DNA from 4 places in the Enterobacter sp. UPMP2060 genome. Region 1 is predicted to be linked to each of the others. Evidence: predicted binding sites of a transcription regulator. Region 1 holds the regulator's gene; each other region holds the start of a gene.
The links. Region 1 encodes CRP, which controls carbon source genes, mostly activating them, when cyclic AMP is high. Its sites were predicted from a motif close to ATGTGANNNNNNTCACAT; they were not measured.

Region 1 (5,151 bases):
GGCGGCAAAAGCGCGCGGCTGGCTCGGCGTGGTGATGCATTTTCGCGGCTGCAGCGGTGAACCGAATCGTCAGAAACGCATTTATCACTCGGGTGAAACCGAAGACGGGACGTGGTTTTTACACTGGCTGCGGGAAAATTATGGCACCGTGCCAACGGCCGCCGTGGGCTACTCGCTGGGCGGGAATATGCTGGCCTGTCTGCTGGCCAAAGAGGGCGAAAGCGTACCGCTGGATGCCGCCGTCATTGTCTCCGCGCCGTTTATGCTCGAGCAGTGTAGCTACCACATGGATAAGGGCTTTTCCCGCGTCTATCAGCGCTATCTGCTCAACCTTCTGAAGGCCAACGCGGCGCGTAAGCTGAAGGCCTACCCGGATACCCTGCCGGTAAGCCTGCGCCAGCTGAAAAAGGTGCGTCGTATCCGCGAGTTCGACGACCTGATCACCGCGAAAATCCACGGCTTCGCCGATGCGATTGACTATTATCGTCAGTGCAGCGCCATGCCGCTGCTCAGCAAGATCACGCAGCCGACGCTGATTATTCATGCCAAAGATGACCCGTTTATGGATCATCACTCGATCCCCGCTCAGGAATTCCTGCCCGACAACGTTCACTATCAGTTGACCGAGCACGGCGGCCACGTCGGCTTTATCGGCGGCACGCTGCGCCGCCCGAAAATGTGGCTTGAGGCGCGTATTCCTGACTGGCTGACCCCTTATCTGGACGGTGCAAAATGATTATTCCCTGGCAGGATCTGGCTCCCGAAACGCTCGATAATCTGATTGAAAGCTTTGTATTACGCGAAGGCACCGATTATGGTGAACAGGAACGCTCGCTTGAGCAAAAGGTCAACGATGTTAAGCGCCAGCTGAAAAGCGGCGACGTGGTGCTGGTGTGGTCAGAACTGCATGAGACGGTCAATATCATGCCCCGCAACGCGTTTCACGGCTGATCTTCCACCCTTTTCAGTCAGGGAGTTGCTATGTCTGCCAGACATCCGGTTATTGCCGTTACGGGGTCGAGTGGTGCGGGAACCACCACCACCAGCCTCGCATTTCGCAAGATTTTCGCCCAGCTGAATCTCCGTGCGGCGGAGGTCGAAGGCGACAGCTTTCACCGCTACACGCGCCCGGAGATGGACATGGCCATTCGTAAGGCGCGCGATTCGGGTAAACACATCAGCTACTTCGGCCCGGAGGCCAATGACTTCGGCCTGCTGGAACAAACCTTTATAGAGTACGGTAAGAGCGGCAAAGGGCAGTCCCGCAAGTATCTGCACACCTATGATGAAGCCGTACCCTGGAATCAGGTGCCGGGAACCTTTACCCCGTGGCAGCCGCTGCCGGAACCCACCGACGTCCTGTTTTACGAAGGATTGCACGGCGGCGTGGTCACCCCTCAACACGACGTGGCGCGCCACGTGGATCTGCTGGTCGGCGTGGTCCCTATCGTTAACCTGGAGTGGATCCAGAAGCTGACGCGCGACATGAGCGAGCGCGGCCATTCGCGAGAGGCGGTGATGGACTCCGTGGTGCGCTCCATGGAGGATTACATTAACTTCCTGACGCCGCAGTTCTCCCGCACCCATATCAACTTCCAGCGCGTGCCGACGGTGGACACCTCGAACCCGTTTGCCGCTAAAAGCATCCCGTCGCTGGATGAGAGCTTTGTGGTGATCCATTTCCGCAATCTCGAAGGCATTGATTACCCTTGGCTGCTGGCAATGCTGCAGGGCTCGTTTATTTCGCACATGAATACGTTAGTCGTGCCGGGCGGAAAAATGGGGCTGGCGATGGAGCTCATCATGACGCCGCTGGTGGAGCGACTGATGGAAGGGAAGCAGATCGCGTGAGCATGTTCCCTCTCCCTGTGGGAGAGGGTTAGGGTGAGGGCATCAACACGCACGATGCCCCATCAATCACGCCTCGATCACTTCATACGAATGCGTGATTTTTACCGCTTTCTCCAGCATTAACGCCACCGAGCAGTACTTTTCCGCAGACAGGTCCACCGCACGCGAGACCGCCGCGTCTTTCAGCTCTTTACCGGTGACCACAAAGTGCAGGTTAATATGGGTGAACAGGCGTGGCGCCTCTTCGCGACGCTCTGACGTGAGTTTAACCTCACAATCCGTCACGTCATGACGTCCTTTTTGCAGAATCGACACCACATCAATTGCGCTGCATCCGCCTGCCGCCATCAGCACCATTTCCATTGGGCTGGGTGCTTTATCGCCGGAGTTACCGTCCATCAAAATCTGGTGTCCTGACGCGGACTCGCCCAGGAACGTTAAACCTTCAACCCATTTCACGCGCGCTTGCATATTCATTAACTCCAACGTTGCATTTTTGGTGACAGATTACGTGTGCGTTACATTTATCGCAATGGAAGGCGACCTGCATCATGCTGAAGCGAGACACCAGGAGACACGCGGCGAAAGCTATGCTAAAACACTCAGGATGCTACAGTAATACATTGACGTTACACGTGTATGCAGAGGACATCAAACTTTACTGGCTGCGAAACGTTACGGTAGCCGACTTCCCAGGGTATGGGTAAGAATTCGATTGCAACCCCAGAGTCCGGATGCATCTGATGACTCTGGTGACAGCTTATAACAGAGGATAACAGCGCATGGTGCTTGGCAAACCGCAAACAGACCCGACTCTCGAATGGTTCTTGTCTCATTGCCACATTCATAAGTACCCATCGAAGAGCACGCTGATTCACCAGGGTGAAAAAGCGGAAACGTTGTATTACATCGTTAAAGGCTCGGTGGCAGTGCTGATCAAAGATGAAGAAGGGAAAGAGATGATCCTTTCTTATCTGAACCAGGGCGATTTCATCGGTGAACTGGGCCTGTTTGAAGAGGGCCAGGAACGTAGCGCCTGGGTTCGAGCAAAGACAGCATGTGAAGTGGCTGAAATTTCTTACAAGAAGTTCCGTCAGCTGATTCAGGTTAACCCTGACATCCTGATGCGTCTTTCTTCCCAGATGGCGCGCCGTCTGCAGGTCACGTCAGAGAAAGTGGGTAACCTCGCCTTCCTGGACGTTACCGGCCGTATCGCACAAACTCTGCTGAACCTGGCGAAACAGCCAGACGCCATGACCCACCCGGACGGCATGCAAATTAAAATTACCCGTCAGGAAATTGGTCAGATCGTCGGTTGCTCCCGTGAAACAGTGGGCCGTATCCTGAAAATGCTGGAAGATCAAAACCTGATCTCCGCCCACGGTAAAACCATCGTGGTCTACGGAACGCGTTAATTCCGCTTAAACGGCGTGCCATCGCAAGGTGTCACGCCGTTTTTGTCTCTATTCCCCATGTGGCGCAGGCTGATCTATCACCCGGAAGTTAACTACGCACTGCGGCAAACGCTGGTGTTGTGTCTTCCTGTGGCCATAGGCCTGATCCTCGGACATCTTCAACAAGGCCTGCTGTTTTCCCTCGTGCCCGCCTGCTGCAACATTGCCGGTCTGGACACGCCGCATAAGCGCTTTTTCAAACGCCTGATTATCGGTGGCTGCCTGTTTGCCGGGTGTAGCCTCGCCGTACAACTCCTGCTTGCCCGGGATATCCCGCTGCCGCTGATCCTGACCGTGCTGGCGATGACGCTCGGCGTCACGGCGGAAATCAGTTCGCTGCACGCCCGCCTGCTTCCCGCCTCGCTGATTGCGGCCATTTTCACGCTGAGCCTCGCCGGGAACATGCCGGTGTGGGAGCCGCTGCTGATCTACGCCCTGGGGACATTATGGTACGGGCTGTTTAACTGGTTTTGGTTCTGGCTGTGGCGGGAGCAGCCGCTGCGTGAATCCCTGAGCCTGCTCTATGTGCAGCTTGCGGATTACTGCGAAGCCAAATACACCCTGCTCACCCAGCATACCGACCCGGAAAAATCCTTACCGCCGCTGCTGACGCGCCAGCAGAAGGTGGTGGATCTCATAAGCCAGTGCTATCAGCAGCTGCATATGCTCGCCGCCAACAAGAACCACGAGTACAAGCGGCTGCTGCGCACCTTCCAGGTCGGGCTGGATCTACAGGAGCATATCTCCGTAAGCCTTCACCACCCGCAGGAGGTGCAAAAGCTGGTCGAGCGCAGCCACGCCGAAGCGGTGATCCGCTGGAACGCGCAGACCGTATCGGCACGTCTGCGGATCCTGGCCGATGATATTCTCTACCACCGCTACCCGACGCGCTTTAACATGGAAAAACAGCTGGGCGCGCTGGAGAAAATCGCCCGCCAGCATCCCGATAACCCGGTCGGCCAGTTTGCCGCCTGGCACTTCAGCCGCATCGCCCGCGTGTTGCGCACCCAGCGCCCGCTTTATCCCCGCGACCTGATGGCGGATAAGCAAAAACGGCTTCCGCTATTGCCCGCGCTCAAAAGCTATCTTTCTCTTAAATCGTCCGCTCTGCGCAACGCCGCAAGGATTAGCGTGATGCTCAGTACCGCCAGCCTGATGGGCATGGCGCTGCACCTGCCGAAACCGTACTGGATCTTAATGACCGTGCTGTTTGTCACCCAGAACGGCTACGGCGCCACGCGGGTGCGTATTCTGCATCGGGCTGGCGGAACGCTGGCCGGGCTGATCATTGCAGGCGTGACGCTGCACTTCCACGTGCCGGAAGGCTATACCCTGGCAGGGATGCTGGCGATTACGCTGGTGAGCTACCTGATTATCCGCAAAAACTACGGCTGGGCGATGGTGGGCTTTACGGTGACGGCGGTATATACGCTGCAGTTGCTCACGCTCAATGGCGAACAGTTTATTGTCGCGAGGCTGATTGATACCCTGATCGGCTGCCTGATTGCCTTTGGCGGCATGGTCTGGCTGTGGCCGCAGTGGCAGAGCGGGCTGCTGAGGCAGAACGCCCACGACGCGCTGGAAGCCGACCAGCAGGCTATTCGCCTGATCCTGAGCGACGACCCGCAGCCCTCCCCGCTGGCCTATCAGCGGATGAAGGTCAACCAGGCGCACAACGCCCTGTTTAACTCGCTCAACCAGGCGATGCAGGAGCCAGGCTTTAACTCGCACTATCTGGCAGACATGAAGCTCTGGGTGACGCACAGCCAGTTTATCGTCGAGCATATTAACGCCATGACCACGCTGGCGCGCGAGCACACGATGCTAACGCCGGATCTGGCGCAGC
Region 2 (5,151 bases), on a different contig from region 1:
TCGAGCAGGAACGCCTGGGGCTGGACGTGCTGGTGCACGGCGAGGCCGAACGTAATGACATGGTGGAATACTTTGGCGAGCACCTGGACGGCTTTGTCTTTACCCAGAACGGCTGGGTGCAGAGCTACGGCTCCCGCTGCGTGAAGCCGCCGGTGGTTATCGGTGACGTCAGCCGCCCGGAAGCGATCACCGTGGAGTGGGCGAAGTATGCCCAGTCCCTGACCGACAAGCCGGTAAAAGGGATGCTCACCGGTCCGGTGACCATTCTCTGCTGGTCGTTCCCGCGTGAAGACGTGACTCGTGAAACCATCGCCAAACAGATCGCCCTGGCGCTGCGTGATGAGGTGGCGGATCTGGAAGCGGCAGGCATTGGCATTATTCAGATTGACGAACCGGCCCTGCGCGAAGGCTTGCCGCTGCGCCGCAGCGACTGGGATGCCTACCTGCAGTGGGGCGTGGAGGCGTTCCGCATCAACGCCGCGGTGGCGAAGGACGACACCCAGATCCACACCCACATGTGTTACTGCGAATTCAACGACATCATGGATTCGATTGCCGCGCTGGATGCCGATGTGATCACCATCGAGACCTCGCGTTCAGACATGGAGCTGCTGGAGTCGTTTGAAGAGTTCGACTACCCGAATGAAATCGGGCCGGGCGTGTACGACATTCACTCCCCGAACGTGCCGAGCGTGGAGTGGATTGAAGCCCTGCTGAAAAAAGCGGCCCAGCGCATTCCGGCAGAGCGCCTGTGGGTGAACCCGGACTGCGGACTGAAAACCCGCGGCTGGCCGGAGACGCGCGCGGCGCTGGCGAACATGGTGAAGGCGGCGCAGAACCTGCGTCAGGCTTGATGATGCGTAGGCCCGGTAAGGCATAGCCGCCACCGGGCTTTTTTTATTACGCTTTCTTACCGCCGTACTGGCTAAACCACGCCAGCATTCTCTGCCAGCCATCTTTGGCTGATTCTGCGTGATAGCTCGGACGATAATCGGCGTTAAACGCGTGCCCGGCATCCGGATACACCACGATCTCCGCCTTCGCATTGGCCGCACGGAGCGCATGGCGCATGGTCTCTACCGAATCCAGCGAAATACCGGTGTCCTGACCGCCGTAAAGCCCTAACACGGGGGCGTTTAGCTCCGTGGCGATATCGACGGGATGTTTCGGTGAATTCAGCGTTTTCTCACCCACCAGTTTGCCGTACCAGGCGACAGCGGCTTTGAGCTGCGGGTTATGCGCGGCATACAGCCAGCTAATGCGTCCACCCCAGCAGAAACCGGTGACCAGAAGACGATGCGGATCGCCGCCGTTGCGCGCCGCCCAGCTGGCGACGTGGTCGAGATCGGCCAGCACCTGCGCGTCCGGGACTTTACTGACCAGGTTGCTGAGCAGTGTTGGAATATCGCTGTAGTCGTTCGGATCGCCCTGACGGAAGTAGAGCTCTGGCGCAACGGCCAGATACCCTTCCAGCGCCAGTCGGCGGCAGAGGTCGCGAATGTGTTCGTGAACACCAAATATCTCCTGAATCACAATCACGATGGGCAGCGGACCGTCTGCCGATTTTGGCCGTGCGTGATAAGCAGGCATATTCTCCCCCTGCGAGGGAATGGAGGTCTCGCCCGCGGTAATTGCCGCTTCTGGCGTCGACACGATGGTTGAAGCATGTGGGGCCGCAGCAGGTGCAAAACCGGTTTTTTCAGTCATGGCATTCTCCGTACCAATGAGTTAGCGCAAAGGTAAATATAGACACCAGGTTAACAACTCACAGTGCCTTAAACGGTCTATCTTTTGTGCAGCACCTGGCGATATAACTTGTTAATGTGATGTGAATCACTTTTTTATGGAAATTCAATGTAATCATTTTCATTCATGGTGAGGTGTGTCACGAAAATATGCTTACTGCTTCTGTAAAGTACCGTTTTACTTCTTCTGACTAACCGACCCACAGAGGAGTCACCTATGTCTAAGTCTGATGTTTTTCATCTCGGCCTCACCAAAAACGATTTACAAGGGGCTACGCTCGCTATCGTCCCTGGCGATCCTGAGCGTGTGGAAAAGATCGCCGCGCTGATGGATAAGCCGGTCAAGCTGGCTGCCCATCGTGAGTTCACCACCTGGCGCGCAGAGCTGGATGGCAAAGCGGTGATCGTGTGCTCTACCGGTATTGGTGGTCCGTCTACGTCTATTGCTGTTGAAGAGCTGGCACAGCTGGGCATCCGTACTTTCCTGCGTATTGGTACCACTGGCGCTATCCAGCCGCACATCAACGTCGGCGACGTGCTGGTCACGACCGCGTCCGTTCGTCTGGACGGCGCAAGCCTACACTTTGCACCGATGGAATTCCCGGCAGTGGCTGATTTCGAATGCACCACCGCGCTGGTTGAAGCTGCGAAATCCGTGGGCGCAACCACCCACGTGGGCGTCACCGCCTCTTCCGACACCTTCTACCCGGGCCAGGAGCGTTACGACACCTTCTCAGGCCGCGTGGTAAGCCGTTTCAAAGGCTCAATGGAAGAGTGGCAGTCCATGGGCGTGATGAACTACGAAATGGAATCCGCAACGCTGCTGACCATGTGCGCAAGCCAGGGTCTGCGTGCCGGTATGGTGGCGGGCGTGATCGTCAACCGCACCCAGCAGGAGATCCCGAACGCCGAAACCATGAAGCAGACCGAAAGTCATGCAGTGAAAATCGTGGTGGAAGCAGCGCGTCGCCTGATCTAATCCTCTCTTCTGAAATCAAAGGCCGACGCGTTCGGCCTTTATTTTTTGCGTAGCGCCTCGCAGGAAAACCCTTTAAAACTGGACGTTTATACAGCACAATTCTATTTTGTGCGGGTAATACGTTGATGCAGGGGGCATTGTGGATATCTCGATCCTGATTTACGCGGTGATTGCGCTGGTGGGCTTAGGGATTGGCTGGCTGATTTCCAGCTACCAGCATGCGCAGCAGAAGGCCGACCAGTTGGCCGAGCGAGAAGAGATGGTCGCCGATTTAAGCGCGGCAAAACAGCAGCTTGCTTTGAGCGAACACTGGCGCGACGAGTGCGAACTGCTCAACAACGAGCTGCGTAACCTGCGAGACATTAACACCTCGCTGGAGGCCGATCTCCGCGAAGTCACTACCCGCCTTGAATCCACCCAGCTGCATGCGGAAGACAAAATCCGCCAGATGATCAACAGCGAGCAGCGCCTCAGCGAACAGTTTGAGAACCTCGCCAACCGAATTTTTGAGCACAGCAACCGCCGCGTTGACGAACAGAACCGCCAGAGCCTGAACAGCCTGCTGACGCCGCTGCGCGAACAGCTGGACGGTTTTCGTCGTCAGGTGCAGGACAGCTTTGGTCAGGAAGCCCGCGAGCGACACACGCTGGCGCATGAGATTCGCAATCTTCAGCAGCTGAATGCGCAAATGGCGCAGGAAGCGGTCAACCTGACCCGCGCGCTGAAAGGGGATAACAAAATCCAGGGCAACTGGGGAGAAGTGGTGCTGACCCGCGTGCTGGAGGCCTCTGGTCTGCGCGAAGGATACGAATACGAAACGCAGGTGAGTATCGAAAACGATGCCCGCTCTCGCATGCAGCCGGATGTGATTGTGCGGTTGCCGCAGGGTAAAGATGTGGTGATTGACGCCAAAATGACGCTGGTGGCGTATGAACGCTACTTTAATGCGGACGATGACTACACCCGCGAGTCTGCGCTGCAGGAGCACATTGCCTCCGTGCGTAATCATATTCGCCTGCTTGGCAGAAAAGACTACCAGCAGCTGCCGGGTCTGCGCTCGCTGGACTATGTCCTGATGTTCATCCCGGTAGAACCCGCGTTCCTGCTGGCACTCGACAGACAGCCTGAACTTATCACCGAAGCGCTCAAAAATAACATTATGCTGGTCAGCCCCACCACGCTGCTGGTGGCGTTACGCACCATTGCGAACCTGTGGCGCTATGAGCACCAAAGCCGCAACGCGCAGCAGATTGCCGATCGCGCCAGCAAGCTGTACGACAAAATGCGCCTCTTCGTGGACGACATGTCTTCAGTCGGTCAGAGCCTGGATCGTGCGCAGGATAACTACCGCCAGGCGATGAAAAAACTCGCCTCCGGACGCGGCAATCTGCTGGCACAGGCTGAATCATTCCGCAGCCTGGGGGTTGAGGTTAAACGCGAGATTAATCCGGAATTGGTCGAACAGGCCACCGCCCAGGACGACGAATTTCGCCTGCGAGAAGGTTCTGATGAACAAAATACAAACAGTGAAGACAACACGTTAGCGGCGGATTTGTCACCAGACGAGACTCCAGCGCGTTTCATTCGCGGTGGTTGAAACGTAGGGCAAACGCGCCCAATCTGTTACACTTCACGAACATTTTACTGATAAGCAGGCTCTGAGATGGCTGACGATTCACAAGACACAACGCACTTTGGCTTTCAGACTGTCGCCAAAGCGCAGAAAGCTGACATGGTGGCCCACGTATTTCATTCCGTGGCGGCGAAGTACGATGTGATGAATGACCTGATGTCGTTCGGCATTCATCGCTTGTGGAAGCGCTTCACCATTGACTGCAGCGGCGTACGTCGTGGACAAACGGTGCTGGATTTAGCCGGTGGCACGGGCGATTTAACCGCGAAATTCTCCCGTCTGGTGGGCGAAACCGGTCGCGTAGTTCTCGCCGATATTAATGACTCCATGCTGAAAATGGGACGCGAAAAGCTGCGTAACATCGGCGTGGTGGGGAATGTGGAGTATGTACAGGCAAATGCTGAAGCGCTGCCATTCCCGGACAATACCTTTGACTGCATCACGATCTCTTTCGGTCTGCGTAACGTGACCGATAAAGAAAAAGCGCTGCGCTCCATGTACCGCGTGCTGAAGCCGGGTGGACGTCTGCTGGTGCTCGAGTTCTCTAAACCGATCATTGAGCCGCTGAGCAAAGCCTACGACGCCTATTCCTTCCACGTGCTGCCGCGTATTGGTGAGCTGGTGGCTAACGACGCTGAAAGCTACCGCTATCTGGCGGAATCTATCCGTATGCACCCGGATCAGGACACATTAAAAGCCATGATGCAGGACGCGGAATTTGAGAACGTTGAATATTTCAACCTGACGGCGGGTGTCGTCGCGCTGCATCGCGGTTACAAATTCTGAGTGGAGGT
Region 3 (5,151 bases), on a different contig from region 1:
CTTCCACCGATCTCAGCCCGGATGCCATTGCCCGTACGGTGCAGGCGGCGCTGGATATCGCCCGTTATACCTCTCCGGATCCTTACGCAGGCGTGGCGGATAAAGACCTGCTGGCGTTTGACGCGCCGGATCTCGATCTTTTCCACCCGGCGGAAGTGACCCCGGACGAAGCGATCGAGCTCGCCGCGCGCGCCGAGCAGGCTTCCCTGCAGGCCGATAAGCGCATCACCAATACCGAAGGCGGCAGCTTCAACAGCCATTACGGCATCAAAGTCTTCGGCAACAGCCACGGCATGCTGCAGGGCTACTGCTCTACCCGTCATTCGCTCTCCAGCTGCGTGATCGCCGAAGAGAACGGTGACATGGAGCGTGACTACGCCTATACCATTGGCCGCGCGCTGGGGGATTTGCAGTCTCCTGAGTGGGTGGGTAAAGAGTGTGCCGAACGCACGCTGTCACGCCTGTCGCCGCGCAAACTCTCCACCATGAAGGCCCCGGTTATTTTTGCCAACGAAGTGGCGACCGGTCTGTTTGGCCATCTGGTGGGCGCTATCGCAGGCGGCTCGGTTTACCGTAAATCGACCTTCCTGCTCGACTCGCTGGGCAAGCAGATCCTGCCGGAATGGCTCACCATTGAAGAACATCCGCACCTGCTGAAAGGGCTGGCCTCCACGCCGTTCGACAGCGAAGGCGTGCGCACCGAACGTCGCGATATCATCAAAGACGGTATTCTGACCCAGTGGCTGCTGACCAACTACTCCGCGCGCAAGCTGGGGCTGAAAAGCACCGGACACGCTGGCGGCATCCACAACTGGCGCATTGCCGGACAGGGCCTGAACTTTGAGCAGATGCTGAAAGAGATGGGCACCGGTCTGGTGGTCACCGAGCTGATGGGCCAGGGCGTAAGCGGCATTACCGGAGACTACTCGCGCGGTGCGGCGGGCTTCTGGGTGGAAAACGGCGAAATTCAGTATCCGGTGAGCGAAATTACTATCGCCGGCAACCTGAAGGACATGTGGCGCAATATCGTTACGGTCGGTAACGATATTGAAACACGTAGCAATATACAGTGTGGTTCTGTACTTCTGCCGGAAATGAAAATCGCCGGTCAGTAATACCCGTAAAGGCGTTTTAATAATAAAAAAGGAAGTGAGCAATGCGTAAACATCTGTTAGCGATCGTCGCGGCTTCAACGCTGGTTCTTGGCTCTTCTGCGTTTGCTGCCGATCTTGAAGACGACATGGGCATCCTCGGTCAAAACCTGAAGGTGGTGCAGAAAACCGACAATGCGGCTGAAATGAAAGACGCGCTGACCAAAATGCGTGAAGCGGCGCTCGACGCACAAAAAGCGACGCCTCCGAAGCTGGAAAGCAAAGCGGCAGACAGCGCAGAGATGAAAGACTACCGCCACGGCTTTGACGTGCTGGTCGGCCAGATCGACGGCGCGCTGAAGCTGGCTAACGAAGGCAAAGTGAAGGAAGCCCAGGCGGCGGCCGAGCAGTTTGTGACGACCCGTAACACCTATCACAAGAAATACCGTTAACCGATCGCGCATCTGACAAACAACCAGCGGGGGCCAGCGGCCCCCGTTTTTTTTTATGCGGTAATAAGTAAACCCTATCGCCATCACATTTTTGCGTCACCGCGCCTGAACGTTTCGTTTCCCCGGCGCGCGTTTTGCCGCTGGAATACGTGATATTCATCACGCAAATACCGGGATTAATTCAGATTCACCGCATTTATGTGGCACAGATCACTGCTGCGGCTCGCCTTTCCACTTCGAAGTGGAAAACAACTCGCTACAAACAATTCCCCCCCAACGTTAGTTTTATTCCAGAGCCATTAACGGGGTAAGACCAGTGATTAACGGAGCGGTAATGAACGACGTTGGGGAACAGGCAGAGCAAACAGAACAGCTCGCGAACACCATGCTGCAGCAGGTTTATGCCCTGCTGGCCCGGAACAACATCATCCCCAATGCGGTACAGGAGCAGATGCTCACCTCCCACGTGCGCGCAATGGCGCACCGGTCCGTGACCGGCGAGCCGCTGCCGGAGGTTGAAGCAGAGCTGTTTGACGAAATTTCACCGGATTCAATGCGGCTTGCCCGTGAAGTGGTCGCGCAGTTTGGCAATCTTCCTGATGAAGAAGCCTGGCTGCTCTCCGTTCACTTTGAAGTCGCGAAAGACAACCTTTAAGGAGCAACACATGGAACAGATTACAGTCGTGATTGGCGATCGCCTGGGTAAAGGTCAGAAAGTGGCTGCCGGTGTGGAAAAAGCAGGTGGACGCGCGGTGGTTGTACCGGGCATGGCGGCGGACATGAAGCTCGGCGACGTGATGAAAGCGGAAAACGCCACCTTCGGCATCTCCTTCTGCGGCAGCGGCGGCGCGGGTGCCATCACTGCCCAAACCAAATATGGCTACAAGGCCAAATACGGCATGCGTTCCGTGGAAGAGGGCGTGACCGCCATCAACGAAGGCTGCAACGTGCTGGGCTTCGGCTTTATGGATAAAGAAGAGCTGGGCGAGCGTCTGGTGCAGGCGTGGCAGAAGAAATACGGCGCATAAGCATGAAAGAACAGTTCACAACCACGGTGAGAGTGAAGGGCAAAGGCGACGCCAAAGCGCGCGCCTTTGCCGACGCGCTCAACCACGTTCAGGCCGCGGTGATGAAAGCCTCACCGCATATCTTACTGCGTATTGAGCCACAGGATGTGCAGGTCGTTCAGGCGCAAGAAGCGGTGCGAAAAGAAGCGTTTCTGTTCTTCTTTCTGCGCCGGGAAAGACGCACCTACAGCGTGGAGCTGGATGTGACCGTCAACGTGACCGCTATCAATCTTGACCAGGTGGATTTCGTCACGCAACGCTGATTATTCATAAAAGGGCAGACTGATGTTCTTAATTATATTAATAAAATCGCTCATCATTGGCGGCCTGGTTGGCGTCGGTGTCGGAGCCGGGGCTGCACGCATGTTTCATGCGCCTACCACTCAGGGTATGGGCGCGTTTCGTACGTTGGGGGAACTGAACTCCTGCGAAGGGGATCCGGCGTCCCACTTCTCCTTTGGGTTAGGTTTCTTCTTTAACGCCTGGGCCTCTTCCGTGGCCGCAGGGGCTTTCACACAGGACGTTGACCACCGCATCATCCCGAACTGGGGTGCTGCTGCGCTGATGATCAAAAACCGTAACGTCGGCGAAACGCTGCACGACCCGCGCAAAATGGCGATTGCCTGCGGCGTGATTGGCATGCTCGTCGTCACCTTCCTGAACCTGACCGCCTCCTCCGTGCCGGCAGCGCTTCAGGTCACCGCCGTGAAGGTTCTGGTACCGGCGGCAAACCTGCTGGTGAACACCGTGATGCCGGTGATCTTCTGGCTGGCAGCTATCGACGCGGGTAAAAAATCGGGCTTCTGGGCCACCATCTTTGGCGGCGCGGCGCAGCTGATTATGGGGAACGCCGTACCGGGCCTGGTGCTGGGGATCCTGATCGGTAAAGGCGTGGAAGAGAGCGGCTGGAACCACGTCACCAAAGTGATGATGGCGGCGATCGTCCTGCTCTTCGTGCTGAGCGGCTTCTTCCGCGGCTTCGACATGAAGATGATCGAATCCTTCCATCTGACCGTGCCGAACTGGCTCGACATGATCCACAACTCGCTCAGCGGTAAATAACAGGAGCCTCTAAATGGAACAGAATAAAGGTTTTTGGTATGCCGACTGGTCGTTCCCGATCTTCGTTGGCCTGCTCTCCTCCGGCGTCTTCGCCGGGACGCACATGTACTACCTCTACGGCATCGGCGCGTTTAACGAAGTGGCCTTCGTGGCGATGCTGAAAGCGGGGATCGATACCGGGGTTTACGGCGCGGTGGCGGCGTTCGGCGCGAGCTTCCTGTTCGCCCGCATTATCGAAGGGTCGCTGGTGGGTATTCTCGACATCGGCGGCGCCATCCAGACCGGCGTGGGCCTCGGCGTTCCGGCGCTGCTGCTGGGCGCGGGCATCATGTTCCCGGTGACCAACTTCATTGCCGCGCTGATTACCGGCCTGGTGATTGGTCTGGCGATTGGCTACGTCATCATCCTGGCGCGTAAGTTCACCATCAACCAGAGCAACTCCACCTACGGTGCAGACGTGATGATGGGCGCGGGTAACGCCTCCGGCCGCTTCCTCGGGCCGTTGATTATCCTCAGCGCCATGACCGCCTCCATTCCTATCGGCGTCGGCTCCCTGCTGGGTGCGCTGGTGTTCTACATCTGGCAGAAGCCGATCACCGGTGGCGCGATCCTCGGCGCAATGCTGTTGGGCTGGCTGTTCCCGGTCGCCCTTTAATACCCGCGGGCGCTCAGGCGCCCGCCTTATCAGGAGATCCTCATGTTTGATTTACTCCTGCGCCGTGCGCGCCTTGCCGACGATACCCTGACCGATATCGCCATTCAGGACGGGAAGATCGCGGCGCTGGGCAAGATTGACGCCCCCGCGCATAAAACGGTTGAGCTGAACGGCGACGTGTTCGTCAGCGCAGGCTGGATTGACTCCCACGTTCACTGCTACCCGAACTCCCCGATTTACCACGACGAGCCGGACAGCGTGGGCATTGCCACCGGCGTCACCTCCGTGGTGGACGCGGGCAGTACCGGTGCCGACGATGTGGACGATTTCTACGAAATCACCCGTAAAGCCTCCACCGAGGTGTTTGCCCTGCTGAACATCTCCCGGGTGGGGCTGATTGCCCAGAACGAACTGGCCAACATGGCGAATATTGACGCCGACGCGGTGAAGCAGGCGGTGAAGCGCCACCCTGATTTTATCGTCGGCCTGAAGGCGCGCATGAGCAGCAGCGTGGTCGGTGAAAACGGCATTACGCCGCTGGAGCGCGCTAAAGCCATTCAGAAAGAGAACGGCGACCTGCCGCTGATGGTGCACATCGGCAACAACCCGCCGAACCTCGACGAAATCGCCGAGCTGCTGAGTTCCGGCGACATCATCACCCACTGCTATAACGGCAAACCCAACCGCATTCTGACGCCCTCCGGCGAGCTGCGCGCCTCCATCACCTCCGCCCTGAAACGCGGCGTGCGCCTGGACGTCGGCCACGGTACGGCGAGCTTCAGCTTTGAGGTGGCGAAACGCGCCATCGCGATGGGCATTCTGCC
Region 4 (5,151 bases), on a different contig from region 1:
TTATTTGGAGATGTGAGCGATCAGGTCCAGTACTTTGTTAGAGTAGCCAGTTTCGTTGTCGTACCAGGAAACCAGTTTCACGAAGTTGTCGTTCAGTGCGATACCTGCTTTAGCATCGAATACTGAAGTGCAGATTTCGCCGTTGAAATCGGTAGATACAACGTCGTCTTCGGTGTAGCCCAGAACGCCTTTCATTGCGCCTTCGGAAGCAGCTTTGATTGCTTTCTTAATTTCTTCATAAGAAGCAGCTTTTTCCAGACGAACGGTCAGGTCAACAACGGATACGTTAGGAGTTGGAACGCGGAACGCCATACCAGTCAGTTTGCCATTCAGTTCTGGCAGTACTTTACCTACAGCTTTAGCAGCACCGGTAGAGGATGGGATGATGTTCTGAGCCGCGCCACGACCGCCGCGCCAGTCTTTGTGAGACGGGCCATCAACGGTTTTCTGAGTAGCGGTAGTCGCGTGAACGGTAGTCATCAGACCTTCGATGATGCCGAAGTTGTCGTTGATAACTTTAGCCAGTGGTGCCAGGCAGTTGGTGGTGCAGGATGCGTTAGACACGATATCCTGGCCAGCGTAAGTTTCGAAGTTTGCACCACGAACGAACATTGGGGTGTTGTCTTTGGAAGGACCAGTCAGAACAACTTTCTTCGCACCTGCGGTGATGTGTTTACGCGCAGTTTCGTCGGTCAGGAAGATACCGGTTGCTTCAGCAACAACGTCAACACCGATTTCGTTCCATTTCAGGTTAGCTGGGTCTTTTTCAGCAGTAACGCGGATGGTTTTGCCATTAACAACCAGGTGGCCGTCTTTCACTTCAACGGTGCCGTCGAAACGACCGTGAGTTGAGTCGTACTTCAGCATGTACGCCATGTATTCAGCGTCCAGGAGATCGTTGATACCAACGATTTCGATGTCAGAACGTTTCTGAGCAGCACGGAAAACAATACGGCCGATACGGCCAAAACCGTTGATACCTACTTTGATAGTCATATATTCCACCAGCTATTTGTTAGTGAATAAAAGGTTGCCTGTAAAATTACAAAAACCTTACGCAGCGTCAAGCGGAATCGTGTCAATCATTGCGACAAATCAATCCTGTGACTAACGTTTGTGCGACTGACTCGCCTCACTTTCCCTTTGAGCTTGCACCCATATGGGGGCTGAGCCGGGATTTTAAAGTCCTCTCAGGATAAAAATGTGAACGTGATCACAATTGCCTGACCGCTTATTCGCGACACATAAGTTTAGATCAAAAGTGCACGCAAGGGTGTTAATGTTTTGTTAGAATCCGGGTTGAAAGATGTCTGTTTCTACAGCGAGATGTAAGCATATGTCGAACCAACGTAACCCTGACGATTTGAAAAAAAACCTCACAGAAATGCAGTTTTACGTGACGCAGAATCACGGAACGGAACCGCCGTTCACCGGGCGTTTACTGCACAACAAGCGAGACGGCGTCTACCACTGCCTGGTCTGCGATGCGCCTCTGTTCAATTCACAAACGAAATTTGATTCTGGCTGCGGCTGGCCGAGTTTCTACGAGCCGGTGAGCGATGAGGCCATCCGCTACCTGACCGACTCGTCGCACGGCATGGTGCGTACGGAAATTCGCTGCGGCAACTGCGATGCGCACCTTGGGCACGTCTTCCCGGATGGCCCCCAGCCTACGGGCGAGCGTTTCTGCGTAAATTCAGCCTCAATGAGCTTCACCGATGATGAAAACGGTGACCAGATTAAGGGTTGAAAAAACGATTCAGCAAATTATTCCTTTGAAAGGGCGCGAGAGTGAATATTGATGACATGGTTAGCGGCATGACGCCGGAGATTTATCAGCGTCTGGTGACCGCCGTAGAACTGGGAAAATGGCCCGACGGCGTTGCGCTGACGCCGGAGCAAAAAGAGAACAGTTTGCAGCTGGTGATGCTGTGGCAGGCGCGCAATAACACCGACGCGCAGCACATGACGATCGACACCACAGGCCAGATGGTCATGAAGAGCAAGCGCGAGCTGAAAGAAGACTTTGGCATCACGCCGAAGCCGATTGCGACGATGAAAATGCAATAACGGTGCAGGTTGATACCCTCTCCCACAGGGAGAGGGCGTAAAAGACTACGCCTGTGTTTCCAGCCAGTCTTCGAGCGTATACAGCGTTGCGCCTTCCGCAGCCATATCCATAAACGCCTGAGCGCTGTCCTGCGGGTGAATGTTTACCCCGCGGCAGCCGTCGGTGATGACGCTGACGGTATACCCCAACTGGAGCGCGTCCAGCACGGTAAACTTCACGCAGTAATCCGTCGCCAGGCCCAGCACGATCAGCTCCGTGATTTCATGGTGGCGTAACCACGCGTCCAGCGCCGTTTTCTGGCGATGCCCGTTATCAAAAAACGCGCTATAGCTGTCGATAGCCGGGTTTTCACCTTTATGGAACACCGCGTCGATGGCTTTCTGGTTCAGGAGCGGATGCAGCTCCGCGCCTTCCGTCTGCTGTACGCAGTGATCCGGCCAGAAGGTTTGCGCCAGCCCGTCGAGTTCCCCCTGAGTGAAAGGATCGACGTCGTGCTGGCTGGCAAAGCTGCCGTGGTTCGCCGGGTGCCAGTCCTGGCTTGCGACAACCGCTTCACCGCGGGCTTTGCACCAGTCAATCAGCGTGTTTGCCACGTCAACGGTACTGTCACCTTCGGCGACGGCCAGCGCACCGCCCGCGCAGAAATCATTTTGCAAATCGACCAGTAACAGGGCGCGTTGCTTCATGAGCACTCCTTATTCGTCCGGGGTCAGCTCGCCGCGCAGGTTTTGCATCATCGCGCTGCGAATAGACTGAATGTCCAGATCCTGACTCAGTAAATAGTGAAGTTTAGTCAGCGTTGCCTCAACGGTCATATCGAACCCGCTGATAACTCCGGCGTGCGCCAGCGCGTTGCCGGTGGCATAGCCGCCCATGTTGACCTTTCCGGACATACACTGGGTCAGGTTCACGACTACAATTCCGCGCTCGCTGGCTTCCTGAAGCTCTTTCAGGAATTCGCCGTTCTGCGGTGCGTTGCCGACGCCATAGGAGCGCAAAATCAGCGCTTTCACCGGCTGGCGCAGGAAGTTACGCACCACATCGGCAGAGATACCCGGGTAGATAGTGACCACGCCAATCGGCTGCGGAGTGATCGGATGCACGATCAGCTCGCCGGCGGTGTTCGGTGCAGGCGGCGTGCCCAGACGACGGATATGAATCCCGGCCTCCAGCAGCGGCTGCAGGTTAGGGGAGGCGAAGGCGTCAAAACCGTCAGCATGGGCTTTGGTGGTACGGTTGCCGCGATACAGACGGTTATTGAAGAACAGCGACACTTCGTTAATCGGGTAATTCGCCGCCACGTACAGGGAGTTCAGCAGGTTGATCTGCCCGTCCGAGCGCAGCTCCGCCAGCGGAATTTGCGACCCGGTGACGATAACCGGCTTGCTCAGGTTCTCCAGCATGAAGGAGAGCGCCGAGGCGGTAAACGCCATGGTGTCGGTGCCGTGCAGGATCACAAAGCCGTCGTACTGGTCGTAGTGGGCTTTAATGTCATCCGCGATGTGCTGCCAGTCTTCCGGCGTCATGTCGGAGGAGTCCATCAGCGGCTCGTATTCGTGGATGGTGAAGTCAGGCATTTCCGGACGGTGGAATTCTGGCATCAGCGCAAGCTGACGCTGAAGGTGGCCGGAGACAGGGATATAGCCGTTTTCAGAGCGCTGCATACCGATGGTACCGCCAGTGTAGGCTACATAAATCGATTTCTTCTGCATGGTAGTGAGTTCTTGTTCTTCAAAAGAAAAAAATCCCCTCTTCGCGGGAAGAGGGGACGGTTTTTAACGGACGTTAGCGCAGGTCAGGCAAAACGCGTAACGACTCTGTGGATCGTTAAAGGCCGCGAGCTTATCGCTTTCCGCCTTCATCGCTTTCGCCGCCGTGGCGACCGGCGCAGGCAGGTAAGCCTGCATCGCCTCCGGCAGCATGGCGCGTACAGAGCCGGACATGCTGTCCATGACCATATCGAAGAACGACGGCTCGTCCTGGTAATACTCGATATGCCACTGCTTGAGCTTCGCCAGCTCGGCGGCTTTCTTCACCGCGTCATCGAAGTCGCCCAGGCTGTCCACCAGACCGTTGCTCTTCGCATCCTGGCCGGTCCAGACGTGGCCCTGTGCGATCTGGTCGATCTGCTCAGGCGTCTTTTTACGCGAGTCCGCCACCAGGGTGATAAAGCGCTTATAGCCGTTCTCAATGCTGAGCTGCATCATCTCAGAAACCTCCGGCGGCAGGGATTTGGTCACCGACACATCCGCCAGCGGAGAGGTGGCCACGCCATCGGTATGCACGCCCAGAGAATCCAGGCTGTTTTCCACGGTGTTGATCACCCCGAAGATGCCAATCGAACCGGTCAGCGTGCTTGGGTTGGCCACGATGTAGTTGGCTGGGGTTGAGATCCAGTAACCCCCGGAGGCGGCCATTCCGCCCATGGATACGACGACCGGCTTGCCGGCGGCACGCGCCGCGGCCAGTTCAGCGCGGATCACCTCGGAGGCGCTGACGCTGCCGCCAGGGCTGTTCACCCGCAGGACAATTGCTTTCACTTTTGGATCCAGGCGAGCATCGCGGATTTGTGACGCGGTAGTATCGCCGCCCACGTTACCCGGGGTCTCCTGACCATCCATGATGGCGCCGTTGGCAAACACCACCGCGACGCTGTCACCGCTGTCATCCGGCTTTTTCGCCGAGTAATCATACATGCTGATGGCGCTGTAATTTTTGTCCTCTTTGCTCCAGCCAAACTGCTTGCTCAGGGATTTTTCAATCTCGGCGCTGGTGCCCAGGGCATCCACCAGTTTGTTATCCAGCGCATATTTCGCGGTATCACCGTCAACCTTACGCAGGCCATCCAGCACGCCCTGCGCGCCGGGGAACGCCTGCTCAGGCGTAATCTGGCGGTTGGCGGCAACGGTGCCGAGATAGTTCTGCCACAGCTCGCCAATCCAGCGGCTGTCCGCTTCACGGGCGGCAGGAGACATGTCGTCGCGGATAAACGGCTCGACGGCTGATTTATACGTGCCGACGCGGAAGACGTGGGTGGTAACCTTCAGCTTGTCGAGCAGGGATTTGTAGTACAGGCCGTT

Region 2: udp (uridine phosphorylase) is a predicted target of CRP. The motif match lies at 1,822-1,839, and genes of this name have one in related genera.
Region 3: ACWKXN_RS18950 (glycine dehydrogenase) is a predicted target of CRP. The motif match lies at 1,742-1,759, and genes of this name have one in related genera.
Region 4: msrB (peptide-methionine (R)-S-oxide reductase MsrB) is a predicted target of CRP. The motif match lies at 1,202-1,219, and genes of this name have one in related genera.

What each region holds. Positions count from the first base shown of each region.
Region 1 is NZ_JBSKJQ010000008.1:12,556-17,706, forward strand. It holds gene ACWKXN_RS15885 (hydrolase) at 1-736, shown strand, start outside; gene ACWKXN_RS15890 (YheU family protein) at 733-951, shown strand; gene ACWKXN_RS15895 (phosphoribulokinase) at 982-1,851, shown strand; gene ACWKXN_RS15900 (OsmC family protein) at 1,918-2,322, opposite strand; gene crp (cAMP-activated global transcriptional regulator CRP) at 2,634-3,266, shown strand; gene ACWKXN_RS15910 (YccS/YhfK family putative transporter) at 3,324-5,151, shown strand, end outside.
Region 2 is NZ_JBSKJQ010000015.1:15,662-20,812, reverse strand. It holds gene metE (5-methyltetrahydropteroyltriglutamate--homocysteine S-methyltransferase) at 1-854, shown strand, start outside; gene ACWKXN_RS20570 (dienelactone hydrolase family protein) at 901-1,707, opposite strand; gene udp (uridine phosphorylase) at 1,963-2,724, shown strand; gene rmuC (DNA recombination protein RmuC) at 2,864-4,321, shown strand; gene ubiE (bifunctional demethylmenaquinone methyltransferase/2-methoxy-6-polyprenyl-1,4-benzoquinol methylase UbiE) at 4,388-5,143, shown strand.
Region 3 is NZ_JBSKJQ010000012.1:30,986-36,136, reverse strand. It holds gene pmbA (metalloprotease PmbA) at 1-1,115, shown strand, start outside; gene cybC (cytochrome b562) at 1,157-1,543, shown strand; gene ACWKXN_RS18950 (glycine dehydrogenase) at 1,860-2,198, shown strand; gene ACWKXN_RS18945 (SFCGS family glycine-rich protein) at 2,209-2,571, shown strand; gene ACWKXN_RS18940 (DUF4312 family protein) at 2,574-2,873, shown strand; gene ACWKXN_RS18935 (DUF4311 domain-containing protein) at 2,896-3,672, shown strand; gene ACWKXN_RS18930 (DUF4310 family protein) at 3,686-4,327, shown strand; gene ACWKXN_RS18925 (amidohydrolase/deacetylase family metallohydrolase) at 4,370-5,151, shown strand, end outside.
Region 4 is NZ_JBSKJQ010000001.1:641,266-646,416, forward strand. It holds gene gapA (glyceraldehyde-3-phosphate dehydrogenase) at 1-996, opposite strand; gene msrB (peptide-methionine (R)-S-oxide reductase MsrB) at 1,337-1,750, shown strand; gene ACWKXN_RS03160 (YeaC family protein) at 1,807-2,070, shown strand; gene pncA (bifunctional nicotinamidase/pyrazinamidase) at 2,116-2,757, opposite strand; gene ansA (asparaginase) at 2,767-3,783, opposite strand; gene sppA (signal peptide peptidase SppA) at 3,847-5,151, opposite strand, start outside.